Regions from separate parts of the Halomonas sp. MMH1-48 genome, predicted to be linked through region 2. Evidence: riboswitches for the same ligand, from Rfam matches in the RefSeq annotation. Region 2 holds a riboswitch; the other holds the start of a gene.
The links. Region 2 has a riboswitch for thiamine pyrophosphate ahead of MHM37_RS13005 (sodium:solute symporter). Riboswitches for the same ligand answer to the same signal wherever they lie in the genome.
Positions count from the first base shown of each region.

Region 1: another riboswitch for thiamine pyrophosphate. It lies ahead of thiM (hydroxyethylthiazole kinase); the one in region 2 lies ahead of MHM37_RS13005 (sodium:solute symporter).

Region 1 is NZ_JAKRFL010000007.1:122,809-137,348, forward strand. It holds gene secY (preprotein translocase subunit SecY) at 1-951, shown strand, start outside; gene rpmJ (50S ribosomal protein L36) at 980-1,093, shown strand; gene rpsM (30S ribosomal protein S13) at 1,215-1,571, shown strand; gene rpsK (30S ribosomal protein S11) at 1,624-2,010, shown strand; gene rpsD (30S ribosomal protein S4) at 2,023-2,643, shown strand; gene rpoA (DNA-directed RNA polymerase subunit alpha) at 2,769-3,764, shown strand; gene rplQ (50S ribosomal protein L17) at 3,804-4,190, shown strand; gene MHM37_RS08925 (serine hydrolase) at 4,388-5,779, shown strand; gene MHM37_RS08930 (DMT family transporter) at 5,885-6,760, shown strand; gene MHM37_RS08935 (class III extradiol ring-cleavage dioxygenase) at 6,764-7,501, opposite strand; gene MHM37_RS08940 (DoxX family protein) at 7,558-7,965, opposite strand; gene MHM37_RS08945 (LysR family transcriptional regulator) at 8,056-8,976, opposite strand; gene thiE (thiamine phosphate synthase) at 8,973-9,587, opposite strand; gene thiM (hydroxyethylthiazole kinase) at 9,577-10,386, opposite strand; TPP riboswitch at 10,411-10,502, opposite strand; gene MHM37_RS08960 (hypothetical protein) at 10,547-10,891, opposite strand; gene MHM37_RS08965 (DUF2237 domain-containing protein) at 11,016-11,390, opposite strand; gene gloA (lactoylglutathione lyase) at 11,582-12,115, shown strand; gene MHM37_RS08975 (DUF6164 family protein) at 12,118-12,483, shown strand; gene MHM37_RS08980 (cupin domain-containing protein) at 12,480-13,157, opposite strand; gene MHM37_RS08985 (zinc ABC transporter substrate-binding protein) at 13,297-14,352, opposite strand; gene MHM37_RS08990 (metal ABC transporter permease) at 14,396-14,540, opposite strand, start outside.
Region 2 is NZ_JAKRFL010000015.1:20,117-34,656, forward strand. It holds gene MHM37_RS12980 (alpha-E domain-containing protein) at 1-757, shown strand, start outside; gene MHM37_RS12985 (putative zinc-binding metallopeptidase) at 758-1,819, opposite strand; gene MHM37_RS12990 (CoA-acylating methylmalonate-semialdehyde dehydrogenase) at 2,042-3,538, shown strand; gene MHM37_RS12995 (hypothetical protein) at 3,582-4,271, opposite strand; gene MHM37_RS13000 (peroxidase-related enzyme) at 4,452-5,042, shown strand; TPP riboswitch at 5,108-5,211, shown strand; gene MHM37_RS13005 (sodium:solute symporter) at 5,201-6,580, shown strand; gene MHM37_RS13010 (diguanylate cyclase) at 6,655-8,085, shown strand; gene MHM37_RS13015 (magnesium transporter CorA family protein) at 8,103-9,071, shown strand; gene MHM37_RS13020 (MFS transporter) at 9,068-10,246, opposite strand; gene MHM37_RS13025 (zinc-binding dehydrogenase) at 10,487-11,659, shown strand; partial or broken gene MHM37_RS13030 (proline racemase family protein) at 11,671-12,720, shown strand; gene MHM37_RS13035 (DUF1289 domain-containing protein) at 12,705-12,887, opposite strand; gene arfB (alternative ribosome rescue aminoacyl-tRNA hydrolase ArfB) at 12,926-13,348, opposite strand; gene MHM37_RS13045 (flavin reductase family protein) at 13,456-14,067, shown strand; gene MHM37_RS13050 (ABC transporter substrate-binding protein) at 14,172-14,540, shown strand, end outside.

The DNA of each region.
Region 1 (14,540 bases), on a different contig from region 2:
GTCCAGGCTACCGGCATGTCCGTGGGTCTGGCTAGCCAAGGCATCGCTTACAGCGCTGACTTCAGCTTCTATTTCACTGCGATCATCACGTTCGTGTCGGGCGCGGTGTTTATGATGTGGCTAGGTGAGCAGATCACCGAGAAGGGCATTGGCAACGGTATTTCGCTGCTGATCTTCGCGGGGATCGTCGCTGGGCTGCCCAGTGCCGTGGGGCAAGCGTTCGAGCTTGCTCGCAATGAAGGGGCCTGGAATGTTCTTCCGCTGTTAGCGCTGTCAGTGCTAGGTATTGCCACCGTTGCGTTCGTGGTGTTCATCGAGCGCGGTCAACGCCGCCTCAAAGTGAACTATCCGCGACGCCAAGTCGGCAATAAGATGTATGCAGGCCAAAGCAGCTACTTGCCTTTGAAGGTGAACATGGCCGGTGTTATTCCAGCCATCTTTGCTTCTAGCATCCTCCTCTTTCCGGCTTCGATCGGTCAGTGGGTAGGGGCTGGCGAAGGGATGGAGTGGTTGCAGCGTGCATCACAAGCGTTAGGCCCTGGCCAACCGCTTTACATCTTGCTTTTCGCGGCGGCAGTGGTATTCTTCTGCTTCTTTTACACAGCGCTGGTCTTCAATCCCAAGGATGTGGCTGACAATTTGAAAAAGTCAGGCGCCTTCCTGCCGGGCATTCGCCCCGGCGAGCAGACCGCTCGCTATATCGACAAAGTGATGACGCGTCTCACTCTGTTCGGTGCCTTGTATATCACTGCGGTTTCCCTGATGCCCCAGTTCCTGATCGTAGCGTGGAACGTCCCGTTCTTCTTTGGCGGTACGTCGCTGCTGATCGTGGTAGTGGTCATCATGGACTTCATGGCCCAGGTGCAGTCGCATCTCATGTCGCATCAATATGACTCAGTGATGAAGAAGTCCAACCTGAAAGGCTACGGTAGCGGCGGCATCATGCGCTGAGGCGCGCCGTTGCGAATTGGAGAGAACGATGAAAGTTCGAGCTTCCGTAAAGAAGATGTGCCGTAACTGCAAGATCATTCGTCGCAATGGCGCTGTTCGCGTCATTTGCATCGAACCGCGGCACAAACAGCGTCAGGGCTAAACCTGGGCTGTATTAAGCGGGTGCCGGCATACCCCTTGCCTTAGGGCTTATAAAGGGGTATGCTGTTGCGCCTTTTGTAGATGATTAAACGAGCAAGCCGCTCAAATTTCGGAGTAAGCTGATGGCCCGTATTGCAGGCGTCAATATCCCGGACAACAAGCATGCGGCGATCTCGCTGACCTATATCTTCGGGATTGGCCGTACTCGCGCTAAGCACATTTGTGCTGCTGCCGGTATCGCGCCGACTGCCAAGATCGTAGACCTGTCCAGCGATGAGCTGGATACCCTGCGTTCTGAAGTTGGTAAGTTCACCGTAGAAGGCGACCTTCGTCGTGATGTCACGCTTAACATCAAGCGTCTCATGGACTTAGGCTGCTACCGTGGTCTGCGTCATCGTCGTAGTCTTCCGCTGCGTGGTCAGCGGACCAAGACTAACGCGCGTACCCGTAAGGGCCCGCGTAAGCCGATCCGCAAATAACACGCAGGCTCTTTCATAGAGAGCCAGCGTATAGACAGGAATAGACATCAACATGGCTAACCCGCGTAGTAACCGTAAAAAGGTTAAAAAGCAGGTAGTGGATGCCGTTGCGCATATCCATGCCTCTTTTAACAACACGATCGTGACGATCACAGACCGCCAGGGCAATGCTCTCTCTTGGGCAACTGCCGGTGGTTCGGGTTTTCGTGGTTCTCGTAAGAGCACCCCGTTCGCTGCGCAAGTAGCAAGCGAACGTGCAGCGACTGCTGCAGCCGAGTATGGTGTGAAAAACGTAGACGTGCTGGTCAAAGGCCCCGGTCCCGGCCGTGAATCCGCCGTGCGCGCACTGAATGCCGCCGGCTTCCGCGTGCAAAGCATCGTAGACGCGACGCCCATTCCCCACAATGGCTGCCGTCCGCCTAAGAAACGCCGCGTTTAAGGAGACAGATTCATGGCTCGTTATATTGGACCTAAGTGCAAATTGTCTCGTCGTGAAGGCACCGATCTCTTCTTGAAGAGTGGCGTGACTCCCTTCGAGAAGAAGTGTAAATCCGAGCAGATCCCGGGTGTACACGGCCAGCGTCGTCAGCGTCTTTCCGACTACGGCTTGCAGCTTCGTGAGAAGCAGAAAGTACGCCGTATGTATGGCGTACTCGAAAAGCAGTTCCGCAACTACTACAAAGAAGCCGCTCGCCTGAAAGGTGCGACCGGTGAAGTATTGTTGCAGCTGCTCGAATCCCGACTGGACAACGTCGTCTACCGCATGGGCTTCGGCTCGACTCGCTCTGAAGCGCGTCAGCTGGTCAGCCACAAGGCGATTTCCGTGAATGGCCGCACCGTTAACGTTGCTTCCTACCAAGTGAAGCCCGGTGACGTGGTCGCTATCCGTGAAAAGGCGAAGAACCAAGCCCGTATTCAAAACGCGTTGACCATTGCGGCCAACCGTGGCGACATCGCTTGGATTGACATCGACGCCAAGAAGATGGAAGGCACTTTCAAGGCTCTGCCTGAACGCGGTGACCTGACTGCCGACATCAACGAAAACCTGATCGTCGAGCTGTACTCCAAGTAAGCAGTTTGATGTACGTTTCTGCTTCTTGAGGCCTGGGCGGGATAGCAAAGCTAACCGCCCAGATGCTCTTGAGTATTGTGCTTTAGAGTACTCAGTATCCGTTTGGCAGCCTGAAAGGTGTTCATATGCAGCGTTCAGTGACAGAGTTTCTTCGTCCTCGCGACATCAAGGTCGAAGAAATCAGCGCACATCATGCCAAAATCGTCCTCGAACCGTTCGAGCGCGGCTTTGGTCACACCCTGGGGAATGCACTTCGTCGCATTCTGCTTTCATCCATGCCCGGCGCCGCTGTGGTAGAGGCTGAAATTGCCGGTGTAGAGCACGAATACAGTGCGCTCGAAGGGGTGCAGGAAGATGTCATCGAAATCCTCCTGAACTTGAAAGATGTTGCGATCAAGATGCACAGCCGCGATGAGGCGGTGCTCTCGCTGAACAAGCAGGGCCCAGCCGTCGTCACCGCTGGCGACATTGCGCTTGATCATAGCGTCGAAATCGTCAACCCGGACCATGTCATTGCACACGTCAATGAAGGTGCCGAGCTGAAAATTCAGCTTAAGGTCGCGCTGGGTCGTGGTTACGAACCGGCTGACGCTCGTGGCTCTGATGAAGAGACCCGTGCGATTGGACGCTTGCAGCTGGATGCCACCTTCAGCCCTGTTCGCCGTGTTTCCTACTCGGTCGAAGCCGCTCGTGTCGAGCAGCGTACCGACCTCGATAAGCTGATTATCGACCTGGAAACCGACGGTACCCTGGATCCGGAAGAGGCTATCCGTCGCAGTGCGACCATTCTGCAAGAGCAGCTGGCCGCCTTCGTCGACCTGGAAGCTGATAAAGAGCAGGAAGTCGAAGAGGAAGAGGATCACGTCGATCCGATCCTATTGCGCCCCGTAGACGATCTCGAGTTGACCGTACGCAGCGCTAACTGCCTCAAAGCCGAGAATATCTACTACATCGGTGATCTGATTCAGCGCACGGAAGTGGAGCTGCTGAAGACTCCGAACCTCGGTAAGAAGTCCTTGAATGAAATCAAGGATGTATTGGCAGCGCGCGGCTTGTCCCTCGGCATGCGGCTGGAAAATTGGCCACCCGCTAGCCTGAAGGACGACAAGGCTTCCGCGTAAGCGTCGACTTGAGTCCCAGTTTGGTAAGGAATCACAACCATGCGTCATCGTAAGAGTGGTCGTCATCTGAATCGTACCAGCTCGCACCGTCAGGCCATGTTCAAGAACATGTCTGTCTCGCTGGTCGAACATGAAGTCATCAAGACAACCCTGCCCAAGGCCAAGGAACTGCGTCGCGTTATCGAGCCGCTGATCACCCTGGCAAAGCAGGATAGCGTTGCAAACCGCCGTTTGGCGTTTGCTCGTACGCGCTCCAAAGAAGCCGTCGGCAAACTGTTCAACGAGCTGGGTCCGCGTTACGCCGAGCGTCCGGGTGGTTACATCCGTATTCTCAAGTGCGGTTACCGCACCGGCGACAACGCGCCCATGGCGTACGTTGAGCTCGTAGACCGCCCGGTGGCTGAAGAAGAAGCCGTCGCTGAATAAGCGCTGCTCCTTCTGGTAGGCACAATGAAAACCGACCCTTTTGGGTCGGTTTTTTTATATCTGCGCTTTTTCCGCTGCTTTATCGAGATGAATGCTCTAAGGGAAGATCAATTTAACGATAAGGCATGCTAGGCTAATGCAGCAGCCGTATGAACGGCCAAGCGTCGGGCAGTGTGATCAATCAGTAAGAGGTCGGTATGGCAACAACACGAGGAGTGAGCACAGCGGTTTGGGCGGCGCACTGGCTACTGGTCATGCTGATGATGATGCTGATGGGTAGCGCCAACGCCCAGGCGAATCCTCGTTATGCAGGCATCGTTGTGGATCTCGAAAACGGCGAAGTGCTATACGCTGAAAATGCTGACGAGCCACGCTATCCTGCGTCGCTCACGAAAATGATGACGCTCTACCTAACATTCGAAGCGCTGGAGGAGGGAAGACTAAGCCTCGATCAGCCGTTGCCCGTTTCTGCTCAGGCGGCTGCCATGCCGGCGACCAAACTATGGCTGTCGGCCGGTAGCTCCATTCCTGTGGATACGGCGATTCGTGCGCTAGCCGTGCGCTCTGCCAACGATGTGGCCGTGGTCGTGGCGGAAGCATTAGGTGGCAGCGAGCAGCGCTTTGCTAACCTGATGACGGTGAAAGCCCGTGAACTGGGGATGAACGCCACCACCTTCCGCAACGCCTCTGGGCTGCCCGATGACCAGCAAAGGACGACCGCGCGTGACATGCTGACGCTCTCGGTACGAGTCATGCAGGACTTTCCTCAATACTATCACTACTTCGGGTTGCAGGAGTTCACCTATCGTGGCACGCGCCATACCAGCCACAATCGCTTGGTGCGCGACTACCCCGGTGCCGACGGCTTGAAAACCGGCTTCATTCGCGCGTCGGGCTTTAACGTAGCCACCACCGCCGTTCACAACGGTCGGCGGATGGTGGCCGTGGTGATGGGCGGATTTAGCTCCTCCTCGCGAGATACCCACATGGCGGATCTGCTGGACCGTAGCTTTATGCGCGCCTCGCTCAGAGATCGGCGCACCTGGTTGGCGAACACGAGCTTTTCCAGTGAGTTCATGGGCTTTGCCGGGCCTGCGCAACCGCTGCGACAGTCAATGCCTGTTCGACCCTCTAACCAGCCGATGGTAGCCAATGTCTCGGCAACGTCCCTCTCCCCGACACCGAGCGCTACACGCACAACGCCCGCGCAGGCAGTCGAATCTCAACTCATCGATGCTGCTGAGGCAGACCGTACGCCGCCCTCCGCGTCTCCAGATCCGCTGCAGGCCTTTATCGAGCGGGAGCAGGTACTGGCCAGTGCGTCGCCTGAGGGGCAAGCAGCCTCGGCGAGTTGGGGCATACAAGTCGGAGCATTTAGCCAAGCGGCACAGGCAGAGCAGTTTGCTCGCCAAGCCGCACAGCGGCTGCCAACGAGCGTGGGAGGCCGCGTTGCCATCGATCCGCTTCAGGGGCCCACGACAGTGTTTCGCGCCCGTGTCGTCTCATTGAACGAATCGCAGGCACGCCAAGCGTGCCAAGCGCTACAGGCGCAGGGCATGGACTGCATGGTGGTCAACGCGAGTCTTTGAGCCGCATGATATCGCTGCCCCGCCAATCCCCGGTTGGCGGGGCTTTTTTATGCTGTGCGTCTGGGTGCGCAGCCACAATAATAAACGTAGAAGAGGAGACAACGGATGACGCCCTCGCTAAAAGGCATTTTATTCATGTGCTTAGGCGTGCTGTTTTTGGCGCTTGGCGATGCGGTCTCTAAATGGCTGGGAGCCGTCCACTCGCCCTTACAGATCATCTTTTTCCGCACATTGGTATCGCTGCCGCTGATTGCCCTGTTGGCTTACGTAAGCGGCGGATTACGCAAGCTGCGTACTCGGCGTCCAGGCGTGCATCTGCTGCGCGGTTTGATTTACACCGCCACGATGGTCTGCTTCGTGTGGGGCTTGACCCTGCTGCCCTTGGCCGAGGCCACGGCGATTGCCTTCGTCGCGCCGCTGTTCGTGACGCTACTCTCCGTACCGCTGCTGGGTGAGCGTATCGACCCGCCGGTGCTGGTGGCGTCGCTGCTAGGCTTCTTAGGAGTGCTGATCGTCGTGCGCCCTGGCGGTGATGCTTTCCAGCTGGGCGCAATGATCGTTCTTGCGGCGGCGGTGTTCTATGCGCTCATGATGGTGACGGCGCGGCGCTATGGCGCCAACGAGCACCTATGGGCGATGGTGTTCTATATGACCATGGTGCCGCTGGTCGTGACGGCCGTGAGTTTGCCCTGGGTATGGCAAACCCCACAGCCGTGGCATTGGCTTGGATTTTTGGTATCTGGGGTGTTGGGTGTCGGTGCCACGGCATTCATTACTCTGGCCTTTCGCTATGCGCCTGCGGCCATTGCAGCCCCTTTCGATTATACGGCCATGCTCTGGGCGGTGCTGTTGGGTTGGTGGTTCTGGGGAGAGCTGCCGGACCTTTGGGTATGGGTCGGCAGCGCGCTGATCATGTTGAGCGGCTTAGCTATCGCTTACCACGATCGACGCACTACCTTGAAACGCCGCCCAACGGCGTAGACGTTAGGCAAACTGATAGACATCCATGGCCAGCACGCCGTGTTCGACGCTGTGATGACGCAGTGTTGCCTGTCCGCCCGCCCCCATGGCTACCAGAAGCGGCTGAAAGTGCTCGGGTGTGGGGTGATTACGTTCAGCATCGGGGCCGCGTTGCCAGTGGATGAGTGCATCGCGGTCATCTTCTCGCAGCCTTGCATGCACCCACTCGGCGAAACGCTCGACCCAAGCCGGCACTTGACTGCCCTGAGCCTGCAGCTCGTAGAGATTGTGGGTCAAGCTGCCCGAACCGATCACCAGGATACCCTCCTGACGCAGCGGTGCGAGCTGCTCGCCCAGGGCGATCAACTCGCTAGCACCCCAGCGGCTGGGCAGTGATAGCGACACCACCGGTATATCGGCATCCGGATGCATCAGTGACAGTGGCACCCACGCGCCGTGATCCAGTCCGCGCTCCGTCTCCGTGGCGCCTAGCTGTTGGGCCAAACGTTTGGCCAAGACGGGTTCCCCAGGCGCTGGGTACTGCACGGCAAACAGGGCGTCGGGAAAACCGCCAAAATCGTGGATAGTCGTAGGTGTCGCGCTACGGCTCACCTGCAACCGTTCGGTCTCCCAGTGTGCTGAAACCACCACGACGGCCTTGGGTCGCAGAGTGCGGCCCAGCTTCCTCAAGAAGTGATGGGCTGGCGTGGGGGTGAGCGCCAGCATGGGAGAGCCGTGGGAGATGAAGAGACTCGGTAACATAGGATGCGCTCCAGTCAATGGGCCTGCCAACGTGTGATTCTCGGCAGGCCATTGGATTATGCCAGTCGGCGGCTGATGACGAAGCTACCGCTGCCCAGGCCGGCTTGCACCAGGAGGGCCACGGCCCAGAACACTGGGAACTCCCAGCCGCCGCCGGGATTGGAGAAGACCCAGCCGTTACCGAGGTGTACCCAGGCGGCGCCGAGCAGCACCGGTACTAGCGCCAGACTCACCCAGCGGGTGTATAGGCCCAGCATCAGGGCCAAGCCTCCGCCGACTTCGGCGGCAATGGTCAAGTAAGCCATGAAACCGGGCAGGCCAAGCGATTCGAAGTAGCCCACCGTGCCAGGAAGAGTAAACACGAACACTTTCATCAGGCCGTGAGCCAGGGCCATCACACCTAGGCTAACGCGCAGTAGGGCGGTTGCATGAAGGGTTGTCGTCGGGGTAGGTAACGTCGTCATAGCACTCTCTCGCGTTTTGGGCATCACCATGGATGCGATGATGCTACTGTAGGCTAGCGAGAGGAGAAGATAATCTAACCGATGAGCACTTTACTGTTGCGATATACGCGATAATCCAAGCCCCTGTTCCCATATGGGTGGGTCGCCCCAGGCATCGGCCAACTGATCGATGAAGTGCGCTACCTTGGCGGGTAGAAAACGCCGTGCGGGGTAGAGGGCGTGTATGTCTAGGTAGGTCGGCGGTAGGTCTAATAGAAGCGGCACCAAGTGTCCCCGCTGTACGCTCTCATGAATCAGAAAACTGGGTTGTTGGGCGATGCCTAATCCCGCTTCTGCGGCATGGGTCAACATATCCCCATTATTGCTCTCCAGCGGCCCCGTGACGCTAACGTACTGCTGGCCGAAGCGCCAGTCGCCGCTGTTCTGCCCGCTGCGGTAGCGTAGGCAGTGGTGCTGGGTAAGGTCTTCGATGCGCAAAGGCGTACCATGCTGCGCTAAATAGCCGGGTGACGCGCACAGCACGAGCTGGCAGCGGGCTAGCCGTCTGGCGATCAGGCTGGAGTCGGGCAGGCTGCCGATGCGGATGGCGACATCATAGCCCTCCTCCAACAAATCTACGCGGCGGTCGTTGAGATCGAGGCGTACATCGAGTGCGGGGTGCGCCTGCATGAACTGCGCTACCTGAGGCGCGAGATAGCGCGTGCCGAAACTCATGGGACCATTGATGCGCAGCCGCCCACTCACAGTGTGAGTGCCACTGCCGACATCGGCAGCGGCCTCCTCCAACGCCAGCAAAATGGCCTGGGCATGGGCTAAATAGCGCTCTCCCGCATCGGTAAGATGCAGCCGCCGCGTCGTGCGCTGAATCAAGCGAGCGCCCAGCGTCTCCTCTAGCGCCATGACCTGCCGCGACACCCGCGTACGTGAAAGATCCAATGCCTCGGCAGCGCGGGTATAGCTGCCAAGCTCCGCCACTTTGACGAAGGCGGTCAGCTGGTCGAGTCGACTCATGGGGCGCGAAACGCCAGCGCCGCCCGGTAAGGGTCGGGCTGGCCGCAGATCGCAGAAATCACCGCCATCCCTTGGGCGCCGGCGGCACTCACTTGGGTGGCGTGCTGCGCCTTTAAGCCGCCAATCGCCACGCTGGGCAACGGGCAGGCGCGCACCAGCTCGGCTAAGCCCTCGAAGCCGATGGGCCGAGCATGATCCTGCTTGCTGGCAGTGGCGAAAATGGGGCCTAACCCGACGTAGTCCAACAGCGCGATGGGCGCGTCACGAAGCTGCGCGAGGGTGTTGATCGACAGTCCTAGAATGGCCTGCGGCCCCAGCGCCTCCCGCGCCTCTGGAACCGCGGTATCGCTCTGGCCAACATGCAGGCCGTCGGCACCGCTGGCGATGGCCACGGCGAGTCTGTCGTTGATGATCAGCGGCACATGGGTGCCCGCCAGCAGCCTTTTGAGGCGCTTGGCTTGTTCGATCATCGCCTCGTCGCTGGCATGCTTGTCGCGTAGCTGCACCACGGTGACTCCGCCTTTGACGGCGGCTTCCACCGTCGCTTCGAGGCCCGCTTCCGCGCACAGAGCGGCATCGGTCACCAAATAGAGCGAAAGATCACACGGCATGCAGCGTCTCCACTTGGCTTTGCGACGAAAGATCCTCTGGAGTGAGCTGGTACAGTGCATCCAGAAACGCGACCTGAAAGCTGCCCGGCCCCTTGGCCTGCTGACCCGCACGATGACCGGCGATGCCAAAGCACGCCAAGGCGGCCAGCGTCGCGGCCAGCGGGTGCTCGCGGTTGGCGGCAACGAACCCGGCCACCAAGGCGCTCAAGCCACAGCCGAGCGTCGTGACGCGGGGCATCAGCGGGTGGCCCCCGGTTAACCGTACGTGGTGGATGCCATCGGTGATGACATCGGTTTCGCCGGTCATGGCGACGATGCAGCGTTGCCGCTGGGCGAGCGTCATGGCGGCGTGAGTGGCGTCATCGGTGGTGGCGGTCGCATCGACCCCACGCCCTTGGCTGGCCAAGCCGGCCAGAGCCATCACTTCCGAGGCATTGGCGCGAATGACGCTGGGGCGATGGGACAGCAGCGCCTGGCACACCCGCTGGCGGAACTCGGTGGCCCCGACGGCGACGGGGTCCAGCACCCAGGGGGTGTCGGTCGTGTCGGCCGTGCGCGCCGCCAGCTGCATCGACTCAGCCCAGGGGGCAGAGAGCGTGCCGATATTGATGGAGAGCGCGTCTGCCATCGTGGTAAATTCAGCGACCTCTTCTGCGGCGTGCAGCATGGCAGGCGATGCGCCCGTGGCCAGCAGCAGGTTGGCGGTACTGTTCATGGCCACGTAATTGGTCATGCAGTGAACGAGCGGCGTGGACTCGCGCAGGGCAGCGAGCATATCGCCAAGTGGGGGGTAAGTCATGGTTTCCTCCCGGGTAAGGAGGTGGTGGTAAGCACCACGACTCCCTACGCCGGCGTTATCCGGTTCAGGTTCAAAGGGTGCTTCTCAGCCGCTGAGCGGCGCCCCTGTCGTTGGTGGGTACTATCCTAGCCTTGGGCGGCGCTGTAAAGCCCGCAACGAGTTAACGAAACGCGATGCGGGTCCCGTACGTGAGCATTTCGTCAGGGGTGATGGCTCGGCCCTGCACGCCAATCATTTCGTCGCCGCACTGATCGGCAAAGGTCAGCACGCCATGGGTTAAGCCGAGCTGGCCCAGAGCGTCGCGAATTTCACCGGTTCCCAGAAAGGTGCTGACGCGACCTTGAGCGTCACAGAGGTCCGAGACGCCATTAGCATGGTGGAAACGCACTTTGTAGATACCGTCCATGGATTCGACTTCGACGATGGGGGAGAAGCCGTTTTGAATCGCATTACTCAGCTGCTTCAATGTCAGGCGATCGCCAAGGGTCATATCGATAGCGGTCATGACGTGCTCCTATCGGACGCCGTTCATGGGGCATCACGGGTCACTATGTAAAATTGTCGAAATAGAAGTGTAGAAGATTTGCATCATTTTTCCAGGGGCATTCGGGGGCGCCTTTGCCCAGGTATTAATGCACGGCATCTAGCGCATGCTGCTGGAGTTTGACCAGTGGAATGATGTCCAGCGTTCGCTCGTTCGTACCGGACAAAACGACCGGCGGCGCGAGTCCTACCTGTGCCGCTTCGGCCCAGCGGTGCGCGCAAAGACACCAGCGATCCCCGGGTTTCAAACCGGGAAAGCCAAACTCCGGCCGCGGTGTCACCAAGTCGTTGCCTTGCGCCTTGGAGAAGGCCAAAAACTCCTCGGTCACCATGGCGCACACCGAATGGATGCCGACATCGTCTGGCCCTACCCGGCAAAAACCATCGCGATAGAAACCGGTTTTCGGCGAGTGGCAGCAGGGCGTGAGCGGTTCACCCAATACGTTTAGATCACGGGACATAAAGACTCCTCGGGGGCAGGCTGGAATTCTGCGTTCCTCGCCCTCATAACATGGGAAATAACGCCTTCAAAGGCAGTGATGCACAGGCAGCGGGAAGCACGACGCTGTCGCCTAAGCCTTGTACAAAGTCATACGTCCGTCAAAGATTTTGCATCGCGTAAACACAAGCATCATCCAACCAGGAGAGTGTCATGTCGTATCAAGGTGAACAGCATCCGGGGGTGACCCCGGCCGCTTCGCAAACCCAGGGCTTTCGCTTGAACCACACCATGCTGCGGGTCAAAGACCCTGAGCGTGCGCTCGCGTTTTACTCCAAGGTGTTTGGCATGCAGGTGCTGCGCCGTCTGGACTTCGAGGAGATGCAGTTTTCGCTCTACTTTCTGGCCAATGTCGAGGAGAGCGATCACGTGCCGGAAGAGACCCAAGCGCGCACCGCCTGGACCTTCAGCCAGAAAGGCCTGCTAGAGCTGACCCACAACTGGGGCACCGAAAACGAGCAGGACTTTGCCTACCACGACGGTAATGCCGAGCCGCAAGGCTTCGGGCACATCTGTTTTAGCGTGCCGGACTTGGAAGCCGCCCAAGCGTGGTTCGATGAGCACGACGTCACCTTCGTGAAGCGTGCCGACCAAGGCAAAATGAAAGACGTGATCTTCGTCAAAGACGCCGATGGCTACTGGATCGAAGTGATTCAAGCCGACCGTATGGCAGGCATGGGCGATTAACGATGGCTCATCTGCTGTTTCGGTTGCACCACGTGACCGATGAAGAGGCCATGGAAGTCCGCCAACTGCTGGAAGAACATGGCTTCGACGTGTACGAAACCCAAGCGGGCTTTTTCCGCCTGGGAGTCGACGCCATCTGGTTGCGCGACCCAGCACAGCAAGACGATGCCGAGGCGGTGCTGGCGCGTTACCAGGCCGAGCGATTAGCCAAGGTGCGCCGTGAACACGAAGAGGCGCTGGCGCGTGATGATGCCCCTACGCTGTGGCGACGCTTCATGGCCCATCCGCTTCAAGTCACGCTAGTGATCGTGGCGGTGCTTATGATCGCTCTGCTGACCTTACTGCCGTTCGTAGGACTCGCCCGCTAAACGTCGCACAGCGCGTTAGATAGGTGTCCGCGTTTGATGTACATCATGACCCCTGAGGGTCCAGCGCTAAGCCGCGGGGCAGCCCCCGGGGGATAGCGGCACCAGCTACCTGCCGGGTACTCGGTGTCTGCGTCACGTAGCGAGCCCTCCAGTACGAACAGCTCCAAGCCGCCCGGCAGTGCCGGATAGTCGATAATGACCTCGCCTTCCCAACGCTCTAGGCTGACGCGTTCATGTTGATAGGTGTGCAGCATTTTGTAGGTGATGCCTGGCCGACGGTCGGGCTGCCAGGGCAGGCGGTGGGCGGGAATGGCGAGTTGGAGCAGGTCGTTTTTATCGAACTGATGAAGTTTCACCAGGATCAGCGCACCCTCGTCGCCAATGCGCGGCGTGTGCCCCGTGCCGATGGGGTTGCGTAGATAGCTGCCCGCTGGGTAACGGCCATGCTCATCGGCAAACACGCCTTCGAGTACCAAAATTTCCTCACCGCCTTCGTGGGTATGGCGGCTGAACTGGCTGTTGGGCGCGTAGCGCACCAGGCTCGTGGCGCGGGCCACCTCATCGCCAATGCGATCCAGCATCATACGTTCGACACCTGCGCTAGGCGAGGCCACCCAGTGATACTGTTCCGGCGTGACACAGGCAAAGTGGCTAAAGTCGGCGTTTAGGCGCATGGTCGTGGCTCTTTGCGGTGAAGTAAACAGTGAACAGTGGCAGCGGCGTTGTTAGTGTCAGTCTCCCCATCCCGACAGCAAAATGCAATGCAAAAAAATACCGCCCTAATGGGGCGGTATAGGGCCTTTCCGGCCTGGTCTAGTGGCGATGACCATGAGCTTCATGGCCCGGAGTAGCTAGGGCATCGTGCAGCACCCGGGCGTTATGGCGCATCATGCCAAGGTAGGTGCTGGCATCGCCTTCACTGGCCAGCGCATCGGCGTATAGCGTGCCAGCGATGGGCAGGCCGGTCTCTTCCGCTAGCTGCGTAATGATCGCTTGGTTGGTCATGTTCTCGTGGAACAGCGCCTGTACGTTCTCCTGCTCGATCACATCGATCAGTGCGGCCATGCTGGCACCGCTGGGATCGGCTTCGGTCGATAGACCAACCGGTGAAAGAAAATTCACGCCGTAGGCGCTGGAGAAGTAGCCAAAGGAGTCATGGCCGGTGATGACGCTGGCCGACGCAGGAATCTCGCTTAGCAGTTCACGAATCTCGGCATCAACGTTATCCAGCTCTGCCAGATAACGCTCGGCGTTGGCTTGGTAGCTCTGCGCATTGGCGCTATCCGCCTCGATCAAGCCATCGCGAATATTGGTGACGTAGACTTTCGCCTGCTGCAGATCTTGCCAAGCGTGAGGGTCGTCATCACCATGCTCGTGACCGCTATGGTCATCATGCGCATGATCGTCGTGACCGTGTTCATGATGGCTGTGCTTTTCATGTTCATGCTCTTCATGACCGTGTTCTTCATGCGCATGGTCGTGCTCGTCATGGTGCGCGTGGTCATCGTGGCCGTGCGACGCAAAAGCGCGGGGTGCGATGCCGTCGGTGGCGGTGACCAATGGGCCGTCGTAATCGCTGGAGTCAATCAGGCGCTCCATCCAGCCCTCGAACAGCAAACCGTTGAAGACCACTAGGTCTGCCCCTGCCAGTGCGCGGGCATCGCCGGGGCTTGGGGAGTAAACGTGAGCATCGCCATCCGGGCCAACCAGGGCGCTGACCTCCACATGCTCTCCGCCGACGTTCTCGACCATATCCGCCAAGATGGAGAAACTGGTGACGACTTGAACCCGCTCGTTCGCCATGGCCGCAGGCAACGCCAACATGGCCGACACGCCGACTAACCAACGCGATGAAGAGAAAAGCGACATAACATGCTCCTGATGATGTAAGAAAACGGATAACGACGACTCGCTAGTGAGAATGCTCCATCGCCAGCGGCGTGGTTTTACGGCGCAGCTTGGCGGCCAAACTGTGGTAGCGGCCAAACAGCGCCGAGAACAAATAGGCCACCCCAGCCAGCAAGATGATGCTCGGGCCCGAGGGCGTGTCCAAATGG
Region 2 (14,540 bases):
CTCGATTCTCTCGGCGCTCGCCAGCGCCAGAGAAAACCTGCGCACCACGCGGGACGTGGTGCCCCGAGAGATTTGGGAAGAGGTCAACCAGCTCTATCTCAGCGTGGCGGATCACGCGGAGAACGGCGTGAGCCCTCGGCGTCGGGATGCATTTTTGAAAAACGTCATTCGAGGCTGCCAAACGCTAACAGGGCTCATCGAAGGCACCTTGAGCCACGGCCCGGCGCGTACGTTCATCAAGCTGGGCCGTCAGTTGGAACGGGCGGACATGACCACACGGATCGTCGACGTGCGTTCGGCGAGCTTGCTGCCGCAAAATCCTGAAGAATTGCTGCCGTTCGAAAATCTACAGTGGATGAGCGTGCTGAAATCCCTGACGGCGTATCAGATGTATCGTCAGCAGGTCAGGCTGCGCGTGCGTGGGCCGGACGTATTGCGTTTTCTGCTTCAAGATCCGCACCTGCCGCGCTCCATTGCCTGTAGCCTGGAAACATTGGGGCACGAGCTGCAGTTACTGCCTCGTCAAGATCGTGTGGCAGCCACGGTGTCACTGGTACGCGCCGATGTGGTCGATGCGGACATTCAGGCATTGGCCCACTCACCGAGCAAACTACACGCTTTCGTGGACGAGCTACAAATTGGTTTTGCCGCCATTCACGATACGCTCAGCGCTACGTATTTCGTAAACGGCGATGGCGTTCCTCGAGTCACTCAGCGCCAAACCCAGAGCCACGTGGGCGACCATGACAACGACTGATTAGGCCGTTTTAGGGCTGGCGTTCTCGCGTTGAATGAGATCGTGTAGATACGCCAGCTTTTCATGCACCGCGGGGGCAAGAACCCCCGGGGCCAGATCCAGTAGGCCCATGTCACGATTGAGTTCATTCACCGTCAAGCCTACCTGATGAAACGCTTGTAGCATGCTCTCCAATGAGCCATCGTACTCGGCCCGAGAGAGGCCCATGTGCAGTGCCGTATCCAGCACAGCCACCATGTCCAGATAAAAGGCAAACGTCTCTGCGAAATCCTCCCACGGATGCATGGCGGCGTAGGCGGAGATGAACCGTGTGGGCCAGTCTGCCGGCGCGCCTTGCTGATAGTACTGCTCTAGGGCGTCGCCATAGGTGGGATGGTTGTGGTTGCCGAACACGCGAATGCTGGCGGCTTCATCTTGGTCTTTGACCAGTAGGTCCCAGTAGTAGTGGCCGATTTCGTGACGAAAATGGCCGATCAACGTACGGTGGGATTCATTCATGTCGACACGCAGCCGCTCACGCTCGACGTCATCGGCCTCTTTGACGTTGATGGTGATATGGCCATTGGCGTGGCCGGTGTAAACTTTTTCTTGGTTTGCCGTGGAGCGCCACAGCCCTTGGTCGGGCAGCGCATCGGCCATGAACGAAAAACTCAGTGGGACGCGGATGTCCTCGCCCTCGACGCCGTGGGGAAGCTTGAGCAAATCCAGCGTATAGAAAAGCCGCCGTTTGGCGCTCTCCAGCGCTGCCCAGCGTTCCCGGTTGCCCTCGACCTCTAGGTCGGGAATCACCTCGTTGTAGCGGCAGCAGTCGCATAGCGTATCGGCGTGCCCGTCGGTCATCACCACCATCCGGTTGCAGACGTTTTCGACGGAATAGTTGTGGCACTTCATTAGTGCCGTGCCGCAGTCTTCATGGGTACAGCGGTAGCCGCCGCTATCCAACGGTTCCAGCGCCACGATGTTACAACACGCGGGGCACCAGCCAACCTCCGACTCACAGGCCAAGCAGTGGGTATTTTCGAAAAACAGCGGATTGCCACAGCGGCAGCTAAACGTCTGCATGGATACCTCCTTGTGATCACCACAGCGCATCTCACGAGGGTGAGTAATGATACGTCATTGTCTCAGCATAGCGATGCCCTTACCGAGAGGGAAAGCCAAATCGTCGGGCGGAGGGCATATTGTCTTTGTCCAGTGGCTAATTGACGTTTACGTCAACTTGCTGATATACCCTAACGGTTCCCTATTCGATCCCATAACAAACACAAGCTGAGGAAACGCATCATGTCCGTTCGTGAAATTCCGATGTACATCGATGGCCAGCCGGTCATGTCGCAAAGCCAAGAGTGGCGCGATGTGGTGAATCCTGCCACCCAGGAAGTGGTGGCGCGAGTACCGTTCTGTACGTCCGAAGAAGTCGAGCGCGCCATCGCCAGCGCCAAAACAGCGTTCAAAGAGTGGCGCAAAGTGCCGCTCGGCAAGCGCATGCGCATCATGCTCAAACTGCAGGCGTTGATTCGCGAGAATACAGCGGAACTTGCCGCCTTGATCACCGAAGAGCACGGTAAAACCCTGCCGGATGCCGAGGGTGAAGTGGGGCGCGGGCTAGAAGTGGTAGAGCACGCCTGTTCGATTACCTCCCTACAGCTTGGCGAGCTGGCGGAGAATGCGGCCAACGAGGTGGACGTCTATACCATGCATCAGCCGCTGGGTGTGGGGGCGGGCATTACCGCCTTCAATTTTCCGATCATGCTGCCCTGTTTCATGTTCCCGTTGGCGATTGCCACCGGAAACACCTTCGTCTTGAAGCCTTCCGAGCAAGACCCGAGTTCTACCATGCGGCTCGTGGAACTGGCACATGAAGCGGGTATTCCGGCTGGGGTATTGAACGTCGTGCACGGTGGGCCTGACGTCGCCAATCAAATTGCCGACCATCAAGATATCAAGGCGCTGTCGTTCATCGGTTCGACCCATGTGGGGTCGCTGCTTTATAACCGTGCGGCCGCTGCTGGCAAACGTATGCAGGCCATGATGGGTGCAAAAAACCACTGTGTTGTCATGCCGGATGCCAACCGTAGTCAAGCCATCGATAGCCTGCTGGGCTCTGCCTTTGGTGCCGCCGGTCAGCGCTGCATGGCGAACTCGGTGGTCGTGCTGGTGGGGGAAGCGCGCGAGTGGATCAAAGACATCGAAGCCGGCGCGCGCGGTATGACCGTGGGACCCGGCACCCAGCGCGAGGCCGATCTGGGGCCACTGGTCTCTCCGCAAGCCAAGGAGCGGGTCGAGCGTTTGATTACGGCAGGTGACAAGGAGGGGGCTACGCTGCTGGTCGATGGGCGCGGCTACACGGTCGACGGCTACCCAGACGGTAATTTCGTCGGGCCGACTCTGTTTTCCGATGTGACGGCAGAGATGACGATCTATCGTGAGGAAATTTTTGGGCCGGTGCTGTGTGTCGTCAACGTCGAAACGCTGGACGACGCCATCGCTTTCATTAACGCCAATCCGAATGGCAACGGCACCTCGATCTTTACGAACTCGGGCTGGGTCGCGCGACGCTTCGAGACCGACATCGACGTCGGCCAAATCGGCATCAACGTGCCCATTCCGGTGCCGGTCGCCTACTTTAGCTTTACCGGTTCTCGGGCGTCGAAGCTGGGCGACCTAGGGCCTAACGGTAAACAGGCGATTGCGTTCTGGACGCAGACTAAAACGGTCACTGCCCGCTGGTTCGAGCCCGAAAACGTCTCTAGCGGTATCAATAGCACGATCTCGCTATAGCGAGCGGCAACACGCTGCGCCTCCTCGGTAGAGGAGGCGACCTTCACACGTCCTGAAACAGCGGTAAGCTCTCCGAGAGTAGTTGCCCTATGGGACCAAGCTGGCTCTCGTGTAGTACGAGCAGGTATGGCGCCTCCTGCTCATCGCGAACGGGCGCCAGCAGCGCGAATTCTCCCTCTTCGAGGTGAAATTCATGAATTTCACGAAGGCCGTGGGGGGTCTCACATTGTGAGCAACGGTAGGTATCGTCCTCGCCATATACGAGGCGATGGTACATTTTGAACAGAGTGTAGAGGGCAAGCCCACCCTCGAACGCGGGCCAGCGAGCCGGTGTGGCACGAATATCGTCGGTGAGCGCGTTGCCTTCTGCTTCGGCATCGGCAATGGCATCGGCCAGGGGAGCCGCGAGAATAGCGGTTTGATCTGCGGGTAGGGGGGCATTTCGTTCCGCCGCTGCGTGAAAGGAGGTGGCCGCCGCCTCGAAATCTTGCAGGTTGTGCAGCGTAAAATCGGCATGCTGTAGGTCGGCAGGTTCGAAACCACCGTTCTCCCAGCCGTGAATCACACGAAGCGTGACCAGGCCGCGCTGCATAGGCCGGGCCAGCAGGGTGTGAAGCATGACACGGATATGCAACTGACGCTCATCCGTATCGTTCTCGAACGCACGGTACGGGTCTGCGAACAGTTCATGCAAACGCCCTGGCGTGTGCTCTTTTGCTTCGGAGTATGACATGGTGGTTTCCCTGTAAGTACGCCGCTTGGCTAGCCGAATAGCGTACGGCTTTTATGACATTAGATCACTAAAAGTATGGCGAGCGTAAAGCCATATGAAAAGAGTCTTTAGTTAGCAATTTGTTACGGATAAAAGTGAGTTGGTAGTGGGACTCTACTTCAAAATAAAAAAGGAGCCTCTATGGCTGCATCGATCAGTCGGTTCAAACTTCCTGACACTCTGGATAATGTTCCCAATGATATTCGGGAAGCCATGTTGGCCGTGCAGGAGAAAGCGGGCTTCGTGCCCAACGTATTTTTGATGTTGGCTCACCGACCCGACGAGTTTCGCGCTTTTTTTGCGTATCACGATGCGTTGATGGAGCGACCATCGGAGACGCTGACCAAAGCAGAGAAAGAGATGATTGTCGTTGCGACCAGTGCCCGCAATCGCTGCTTGTACTGTGTCGTCGCCCATGGCGCGCTGGTGCGTATCTACAGTAAAGATCCGTTACTGGCCGATAATATCGCCATCAACCATCGTGTGGCGGGATTGAGCGAGCGTCATCGGTTGATGCTCGACTTTGCACTGCACAGTGCCATCGATCTGGGCGAGTTTTCAGACGAATGGCAGGCGCGTTTAGAGGCAGTGGGGTTCACACTGGATGATTGCTGGGACATCGGTGCCATTGCCGCGTTTTTTGGCATGTCCAACCGCTTGGTGACACTAGCTGGAACACCGCCCAACGCCGAGTTTTACCTGATGGGGCGTGTCCCCAAGAAAGTGGAATAAGCAGCCCGGCCCCATGGGCAAGGCTTTACTAACGCACCACTTTGCTTGAGGATACTGCCTCCACTCACTGTCGCCAGGGGAGCCCCAATGGGGCTGAGAATGCGCGCAACGCAGACCCTGGAACCTGATCCGGTTCGTACCGGCGGAGGAAGCGCGACATGCCTTACCTAACGTCTTTCGTGTTAGGCGCAGCGTTATGCTGCTTTGCTTTTCTGGGTCTTCGGGCACGCTTCAGTGGCGGCTCGTTGGATGACTATGTCACCGCTCGTAATTCGCAAACGTCGGCCACCCTGGGGCTCTCCTTTTTGGCGTCCGGTATGGGGGCTTGGATACTCTTTGCACCCCCTGAAATCGGCGCATTCGTAGGGCCCGTGGCGCTACTGGGCTATGCCCTTGGCTCGGCGCTGCCGTTCATCGTTTTGGGTCTCTACGGGCCTAAGATACGCCAAGCACTGCCCGAGGGACGCAGCATTGCCGAGTTTGCCGACGCCTGCTATGGCAAGGGGGTACGCCATTTCGTGGCGCTCGTTTCCGTGGCTTACATGGGCTGCTTCCTGGCTGCTGAACTCACCGCCATCGGGGCGATTACCGCGCTACTCTCCGACGTGCCTCCCGCTGTGGTGATCATCGGGGTGGCGCTCACCACGCTGGTGTACACCGTCATGGGCGGGCTGCGGGCAAGCTTGGCCACCGACCGCTGGCAAGCGTGGCTGCTTTTGGCGCTGCTGCTCGCCGTCGCCAGCGTGACGCTCTGGCGACTGCCCAGTATGCCGAATGACGCACAACTCCCGTCGCTCCCCATCGGCAGCTCGCTCAGCGTGGCGTTGACGCTGGTGATCGCCGTGACGGCGGCTAACTTGTTTCACCAAGGCTATTGGCAGCGGGTATGGGCGGCCCAAGACGACGCGAGCCTGGGGCGCGGTGCCTGGTTGGGTGGCGGCTTGACCGTACTGGTCGTCATGGTGATTGGTGGCGTAGGTATCATGGCAGCGATGAGCGGGGTCAGTCTCGGCGAGCCGCCCATGCCGTTTTTTGCGCTGCTTAGTGATGCCCCGGTATGGATCACGCTGCCTTCATTGGTACTGGCCGTCACGCTGGTCACCTCGAGCGTCGACACCTTACAAAACGGCATTGCGTCGCTGTGGGCCAATGGTCACCGGGCCGAGGCCCTCAACAAGGCGCGCTGGCTCACCGTGGCGATCATGCTGCCTGTGATCGTGATTGCCTTGCAAGGGCTCTCCGTGCTGCGGCTATTTTTGATTGCCGATCTGCTGTGTGCAGCGATAGTGGTGCCGGTGCTGCTGGGTTTGTGGCAGCGTATGACACCGATGGCAGCAATAAGCGGCGGGTTTGCGGGGCTTGTAGGGGCCGTGCTGCCTGGCTGGATCGGTCAGGGCAGCGTCAGCGCAGGGGTAATGGCCGCCACGTTCCCCGGCAGCGTACCGACGTTAGGCCCGTTCGTAGGGGCGCTGCTACTCTCAACAACGGTCAGCGTGGCGTTGGCTCTGGTGAGCCGTCAACGTGTCGAAGTCCGTTAATCAAGGCGTTAAGCAGGACATTTCGTTTCGCGTTATGCTGTTAAGGGTTTGATGACCATTTAGGTGTGATCGCCATGAGCCACCTGTTACCCCCCAACGAAACTGCCCGTTTGGCTGCGCTTAACGAACTGGCCCTCCTGGATACGCCAAACGAGCCCGTTTTCGATCGGATCACGCGATTGGTCACCGTGCTGCTCGGCGTTCCTAAATCTACCATCAGTCTGATCGACACCGATCGTCAGTGGTTCAAGTCTCAAGTGGGCATGGCGGTATCGGAAACACCTAGGGACGTCGCGTTTTGTGCTTACACGGTACTCGAAGATGAGCCGCTAGTGGTCGAAGACGCTCAGCAAGACGCACGCTTCGTGACCAATCCCTACGTGATGACACCTGGCGGCATCCGTTTTTATGCCGGGATACCGCTGCGTAGTTCACAAGGGCTGGTCCTCGGATCGCTATGCGCCATGGACAGCCAGCCACGCAGCTTAAGTGACCAAGAAAAGGCTGCGATGCAAGATTTGGCCGATATCGTGATTGGCGAAATCCACCTGCGCGAACGGCTCATCAACGAGCAGAAGATTCGTGCCGCCACTCAGCAGGCGCTCACGGCGCTGCATCAAAGCCTCGAGCAGCGTATCGAGCAGCGAACCCGCGAACTCAATCTGGTGATCGAGTCGGCATATGATGCCTATTTGAGCGTCGATGAGCAGGGGCGCGTGCTGGATTGGAACCATGCAGCCGAGACCATGTTCGGCTGGCGTCGCAAAGAAGCCCTCACTCGACCGATTACATCGCTCATGTTTCCCGACGGAATCACCAGTGACGATGTCGCCATGCCAGTGACCGGAGAAGCCCTACGGCGCGATGGCGTTCGCTTGCCGGTCGAGGTGCGACTGAAGCGTTTCGAGGTGAATGGCCGCCCACGCCGCAGCTTGTTCATTCACGACATTACCGAACGCCAGCAGCTAGAGCGCCTACGCGACCAGCAGGCCCGAGAAGACGTGCTCACCCGTTTGCCCAACCGCCGCGCCCTAGATGAGCGTTTGCCGGAGGCAATGGCACGGGTACGCCGTACGCTCGCACCGCTGGCCGTGCTGTTTCTAGACCTCGATGGGTTCAAACGCATTAACGATCAGCACGGCCATGCCATGGGGGACGAGCTGCTGCGCGACATCGCGAGCCGTCTCCAGCGAACCGTCCGCGAGACGGATTTCGTTGCCCGATGGGCGGGAGATGAGTTCGTCGTGCTGCTTGAGGGGGTGACCAGCGACGCACCGGAGCCGCTGGCCCATAAGCTGATCGAGGTGATCGAGGAGCCGCTCAGCGCAGGTGGCGTGACCCTGCAAGTAAGTACCAGCATTGGTGTGGCGCTGTTCGTCCACGACGCGGCGGAGACACCTCAGGAGTTATTGAAGCGCGCCGATGAGGCCATGTACAACGCCAAACGCGCAGGCAAAGCGCGTATCGCGCTGGCACGTCCGGCGGATACGTCTGCCCCCCATTAACGAACCCAAGGACGAGTATGATTCGTTGTCTATTGACCACCCCAGAGGGCGACGTGCGCGAGGGCGACATTCGCCTGATGGACGAGTGGATGCGCATGCCCACAGCACACTTGTGGGTCGACATGAAAGGAGAGAGCGAAGCGCAGGAGCGTGAGATACTGGAGCGCTTCGAGTGTCACCCGATGGCCATACAAGACGCCCACAAAGAGCGCCATCCGCCGAAAATCGAAGAGTTCGACAATCACACGCTGATCATCTATCGCGGCATTTCCTCGTTCGATGCCCAGCTAAACTTCGTACCTCAGCAGATCTGTTTCTTCGTCGGCGAACGCTTTTTGGTGACCTTGCACCCCGGCGAGGCGATGAGTATCGAACGCTTACTCAATGAGCACGGCAAAACGCTATTGGCCCAGTCACCCGAGCAGGTGGCACTGAGAGTGATGTACACCTCGGCGGGCTTTTATATCGATAGCTTGCTGGAATTCGAAACGGAGCTCAGTGATCTCGAGGACGAGCTGCTAGACAATGGTAACGACGTGTTGATGCGTAAAATCACCACGTATCGCTCGCGTCTGGTCAAAATGCGCCGGATCTTCAGCTATCACAAAGGCATCACCCAAGAGCTGACGGCGTACGACTACGCGCACTTGCCGCGAGGCGAAAGCGAAACGCTGCATGCCATAACCGATGTCGAAGAACGTTTCGAGCGACTCTACACCCTAACGCAAATGTACTACGACATTTGTGGCGATCTCGTCGACGGCTATATCTCCATTTCATCACACCAGTTGAACATCACCATGCGGGTGTTGACGGTGATTACCGCTATTTTCGTCCCGCTAACCTTTATCGCCGGTATTTACGGCATGAACTTCGAGTACATGCCAGAACTGAGCTATCAGTACGGCTACTTTTTCGTTTGGGGGGCCATGCTAGGGATTGGTGGGGTGCTCATTTGGCTGTTCAAACGGAAACGCTGGTTTTAACCCCCTTGTCGAACCGCCAATTGCCGCAGACGACTGGCCAACAGTAAGAGCCCCAGCGCAATCAGTAGCCAAAGCGTGGCCAACAATATAGGAAACGCCCCCGCACCCGCCAAATCCAGCAGCGGGCCGGTCAGTGACGGAATGACCAGCGCCCCGCTGCCCGCGGCGGTAAAGATGGCGCCGGTGGTGCGCCCGCGCATGACGATCGACTGGTTGCACAGTGCAAACAGCGTAGGGAAAAACGCCGAGGCGGAGAGGCCAAACAGCAGCGCGCCAGCGCTTGGCGGCAGCGCGTTGAGGTGCAGACCTGCCGCTGCGCTCAGCCCCAGCGCTAGGCAGCCAGCGAGCACCTGCCAAGGTGAGCAAACGCGTAGTAGCGGGATGGCGAGCAGGCGTCCCGCCGAGAGCGCCAGCCAGAACAGCGTTGCCAGCAACGCCGCCTGCTCGGTGGTTAATCCAGAGAGCGTACCGTATGCGGTGACCCAGCCGGCGAACGTAATTTCGATGCCCACATAAAGAGAAAACAGTAGCATGAATAGTCCCAGCAAGAGCGGGTCGCGGTGTTTGAGCGTAGCCAAGGACGCGGGATTAGGGTCAACGGTGGGCATGGACGGGCTGACGAAGCGTGACAGCGGCCACAGCATGGCAGCCACGCTGGCCGCGACGATCCAAAACGTGAGGTGAAACTGTCCGGTGAGGGATAGCGCAGCAATCATGATCAGCGGCGTGAGCATGTTGCCGAAACTGAAACAGAAGTGCAGCGCGCTTACATTGGGGCCCGCTGCGTCTCGGTGCAGCCACAAAAGCAGCGTGTTCCCGCCCGCGTTGAGCGATACCTCCGCAAATCCCAGCAGCATGAACAGCAGCGTCAACAGCAGCAGAAGCGGGCTAAGCGGGGCCAGCGCCAGTCCGGCTACCGCCAGCACGCCCATCATCACCAACACGCGGTGGCCGTTGAAGCGATCCATGAGCAGCCCGGTGACCATGGCGCCGCTCATGTTGCCAACGGCACGTGCAGTGAACAGCACGGCGATTTGGCTCATGGAGGCACCGCTGGCCTCGGCCAAATGGGGCAGTGCTGGGCCAAGCAGTCCGCCGGTCATCCCAATGGCAATGAACAGGCCAAAGTAGGTCCAGGTGAGACGGCGATGGTACGTCGAGGTGAAGTGAAGCATACCGATCCTTGGCAGGGGCAGAAGCACGGTCGACCCGTAGCTTGACGGGTTTTGCTTACTCTCACTATTGGCGAAAAGTTGACGACCCGCCAGGCGGCTGACTGGGGGAGTGTGGCTTAAGGGCACTATGTGCTCTACTCATCCATCGTGATCGAGGGCATGCTGTCCTTCGTTCGCCCCCTTGAACCTCGCCCGGCGTTTGTTATCGTCGCGACATATGCACTCAACAAGGAACCACCCATGGCCCACACGGATAACAGCGCAACGATTCCGGCCACGATGTCGGCGATGCTCTTGACCGGTCACGGTGATGTCGACGCTCTGCAATACCGTCAGGACGTTCCCACGCCAACGCCCGGCCCTGGGCAGGTGCTGGTGCAAGTCACGGCGACGGCGAAAAACAACACCGACCGCAAAGCGCGCGAAGGCTTATACCCCACCAAAGGCAAAGAGGACGTGACCTCGTTTGCCATGGGTGGGTCGCCGACCCTGACGTTTCCGCGTATTCAAGGCGCTGACGTGGCAGGTCGGGTCGTTTCTGTCGGCGAGGGGGTCGATCCCCGGCGTATCGGGGAGCGCGGGCTGCTGGATTTCAATTTGTATGCCGACGAGCGTCGTGACATTAACCTGACGCCGGACTACTACGGACACGGCGCAGACGGCGGCTACGCCGAGTACGTGGCAGTGCCTGCCGACCAGTTTCACCATGTCCCCAACCCTGAGCTACACGATGCCGAGCTTGCGGCCATGGGCATGTGCTCGTATCAAACGGCCTACCACATGATGACGGCGGCCAACGTTCAGGCGGGCGAGCGTATCCTCGTCAGCGGCGCCAGCGGCGGGGTGGGCACGGCGTTGATCCAGCTATGCCGTATCGTCGGCGCGATTCCCTACGCCGTTAGCCAGCTCGATAAAGCCGACGCGCTACGTGCGTTGGGCGCAGAAGCCGTCATCGATCGAGGCGACCTGCCCACTTTCGTCGAGCGTGTGCTGGCCGCCACCGATGGTCAGGCCATCGATGCCGTCATGGATCTCGTTGGTGGCGAGATGACCGATCTGTTCATCGATACCATGATCGGCGATATGCAGCGTCGCACCACCTACCCCCGGCTCTCCATTGCCGGTGCCAGCGGCGGTAACCTCAGCGAGATCATGTGGACCCGCATCTATCTCTATCAGGTGCAGATAGTCGGCGTGTCCCACGGTACTCGGGAAGAAGCAGAGCAGTTGATAGCGTGGATACGCAGCGGTGAGTTAAAACCGGTGCTGCATGGCGCGTTCAAACTCTCTGACTTGCATCAGGCCGAGCGCTACTTCGTGAACCGAGGCAGCAACTACCTGGGGAAAATCGTCATCGTTCCCGATGCCCAGTGGGACACCCACGGTGCCCCATTTGCCATAACCTCTGCCTAGGAGCCGGGTGAGTGAAAAACCTGCATACGATTCGATTGTTGGACACCCATGCCGGGGGAGATGTCAGCCGCATCGTCACGGGCGGCATCGATGCATTGCCCGGTGCGACGGTGCGTCAACAGATGGAGTACCTGCGCGACGACGCCGACGGGTTGCGCCGTTTGTTGTTAGAAGAGCCCTACGGCATTCCCGAAATGTCGGTGGATCTCTTGGTGCCTGCCACCGACCCGGAAGCCGTGGCCGGATACATCATCATGGAAGTGATGGGCTACCCGATCTATTCCGGCTCGAACACGCTGTGCACGGCCACGGCCGTTCTGGAAACCGGCATCGTGCCCAAGCAGGAGGGAATTCAACGCTTCAAGTTAGAGGCCCCGGCAGGGCTGGTTCAAATCGAGGCCCGAGTGCACAACGGCGTGGTGGAGTCCGTGACCTGCGAAGGCCTGCCGAGCTATATCGATACCTATCGCGACACCATTCAAGTGCCAGGGATTGGGGAAGTCACCTACTCCGTCGCCTATAGTGGCGGTTTTTACGCCTTGGTCGATGCCGAGGCGTTGGGCTTCAAGCTGGTGCGTGATGAAGAGCAGGCGCTGGCGGCTTGTGCGTACAAAATCGTGGAGGCCATCAAGGCGCAACGCGGTTTCTCCCACTACACCCTAGGCGACGTGGGTCCGCTGCCTTTTCTGCACTTCATGGGGCCCGAAGAGCCGATCGCCGAAGGTTATATCCGCTCGCGGTCGACCACCTACGTGCACCCCGGCGTCATTTGCCGGAGTACCACGGGCACCGGCACGTCGGCAAGGCTAGCGCTAATGAATTACGAGGGGCGGTTGAGCCTCGGCGATAAGCTGGAAACCGTATCGCTTAGGTAAACCGGCTTCATTGGCACGTTTACCGGCACGCATCAAGAAGGGGCTTATCAAGTGGTGGAAAACACCATTACGGGACGCAGCTACGTGCTGGCGGAGTCGAGTATCGTGATCAACTGCGACGACCCGATGGTCGCCTGTGGCGAGTTGCATCATATCCTGAGTGATCGCCATCACGAAGAGACGTAGCCCTCCTGTTCGATTCGTTCCCACACCGGGGCCTTCTCGGCCTCGGTCATGCTTCCCCAGCAGGCAATTTCATCCAACGTGCGCCCGCATCCCTGGCACGTTTGGGTGTTCGGCTCGATCTGGCATACGTGAATACAGGGCGATAGCGGGCGAGGTGTCGATGGCATCGAGTTCACTGTGTCAAGTAGTAGAAAGGGGAAAGCGATCAGCGCTCACTGGCTGGCACTTTACCACGTAGCGACTTGAGCTTGCCTTTCCGGGTTTTGTGGTCCACTCGGCGGCGCTGAGAGGCTTTCGTAGGTTTCGTAGGACGGCGCGTTTTGGGCTGTTTGGCCACGCTCTTGATCAGCGCCTCGAGGCGGTTCAAGGCGTCCTCTTTATTCAGCTCGAGCGTGCGGTAGCTCTGAGCTTTGATGATCACTACCCCCTCTTTACTGATACGCTGGTCCGACAGGGCCATTAGTCGCTCTTTGTAGACCGGCGGCAGCGTCGAACGCTGAATGTCGAAACGTAAATGCACCGCAGACGCGACTTTATTGACATTCTGACCGCCTGCCCCCTGTGCGCGAATTTGGCTAATGTCGATTTCCCAGTCGGCCAAGCTAACGCTATTGGTAATAGTGAGCATTCCGTTCCCGGATCGTTGTATGAGTCTGTAGGCTAACATACTTGACAGAGGGTAGGCGCCAGCGGCCTATTAAGGGCACCGTTCTTGCCACGCCATCAGGAGAGTCCATGAATACTCTATTGACCGAGTCGTCGCTCAGTGCAGGTAGTCTCTACCGGCTGCTATCGGGCTGCGTTTGCCCACGACCGATTGCCTGGGTGGCTACTCAGGACAAGCAGCGGAACGCCAACCTAGCGCCATTCTCGTTTTTCAACGTGGCCAGCATCGACCCGCCCATTTTAGCATTTTCGCCGCTGTTGGATGGTAGCGCCCAACCCAAAGACACGCTGCGAAATTTGGCAGAAGTCCAAGAGTGCGTGGTACATGTCGGCACCGAAGGGTTGGTCGATGCGCTCAATACCACGAGCGCCAGCCTGCCAAGACACGAAGACGAGTTCACGCTGGCGGGGCTGGAAAAGTCCACCATGCCGGGGGTGAGCGTGCCACGCATCGCAGCGGCCCCGGTGGCATTTGGCTGTACACTGTTGGAAGTGAAGCGTTTTGGCGATCGGCCGCTAGCGGGTAGCCTAGTGTTGGCGCAAATCGTGTCGATTCATATCGACGATACGCTGTGGGACGGTCGTCACGTGGATATGGCCGCGCTGCAACCGATCGGCCGCTTGGCGGGGAGTGACTACGTGCGCATCACTGACCGCTTCGCCATCGAGCGGCCTGCTTAAATCAAGACACGTTTTTTTACACTCTGTTTAAAAGCTCGCCAAGCTTAAGTCGTATACTCTTCCGCCGATATTAGAAAAAAGCATCGCGATGTGGGAGAGAACCAATGCGTCGAATCACAACATGGCTAATGGCGGCGGGGCTTGTGGCTGCTCCGCTGGCTCATGCCGCACTCGAAGTCGGCATGGTGGCGCCCGCAAGCGGCGGTGCTGCTCCTCTGGGCATTGGTATGCAGCAGGGCATCGACACCTACTTTGCCAAGCTCAATAGTGAAGGCGGTATCAACGGTCAAACGATCAGCCTCACGACGTTCGATGATCAATACTCGCCGCTGCAGGCAGCCAAGTACACCCGCGAGCTAGTGGGTAACGATCGCCTGCTTGCCGCGATTGGCAATGTAGGAACGCCTACGGCAGCGGTCACTATCCCGATCTATAATCAGCAAAAGACGCTGCTATTTGGGGCATTCACCGGG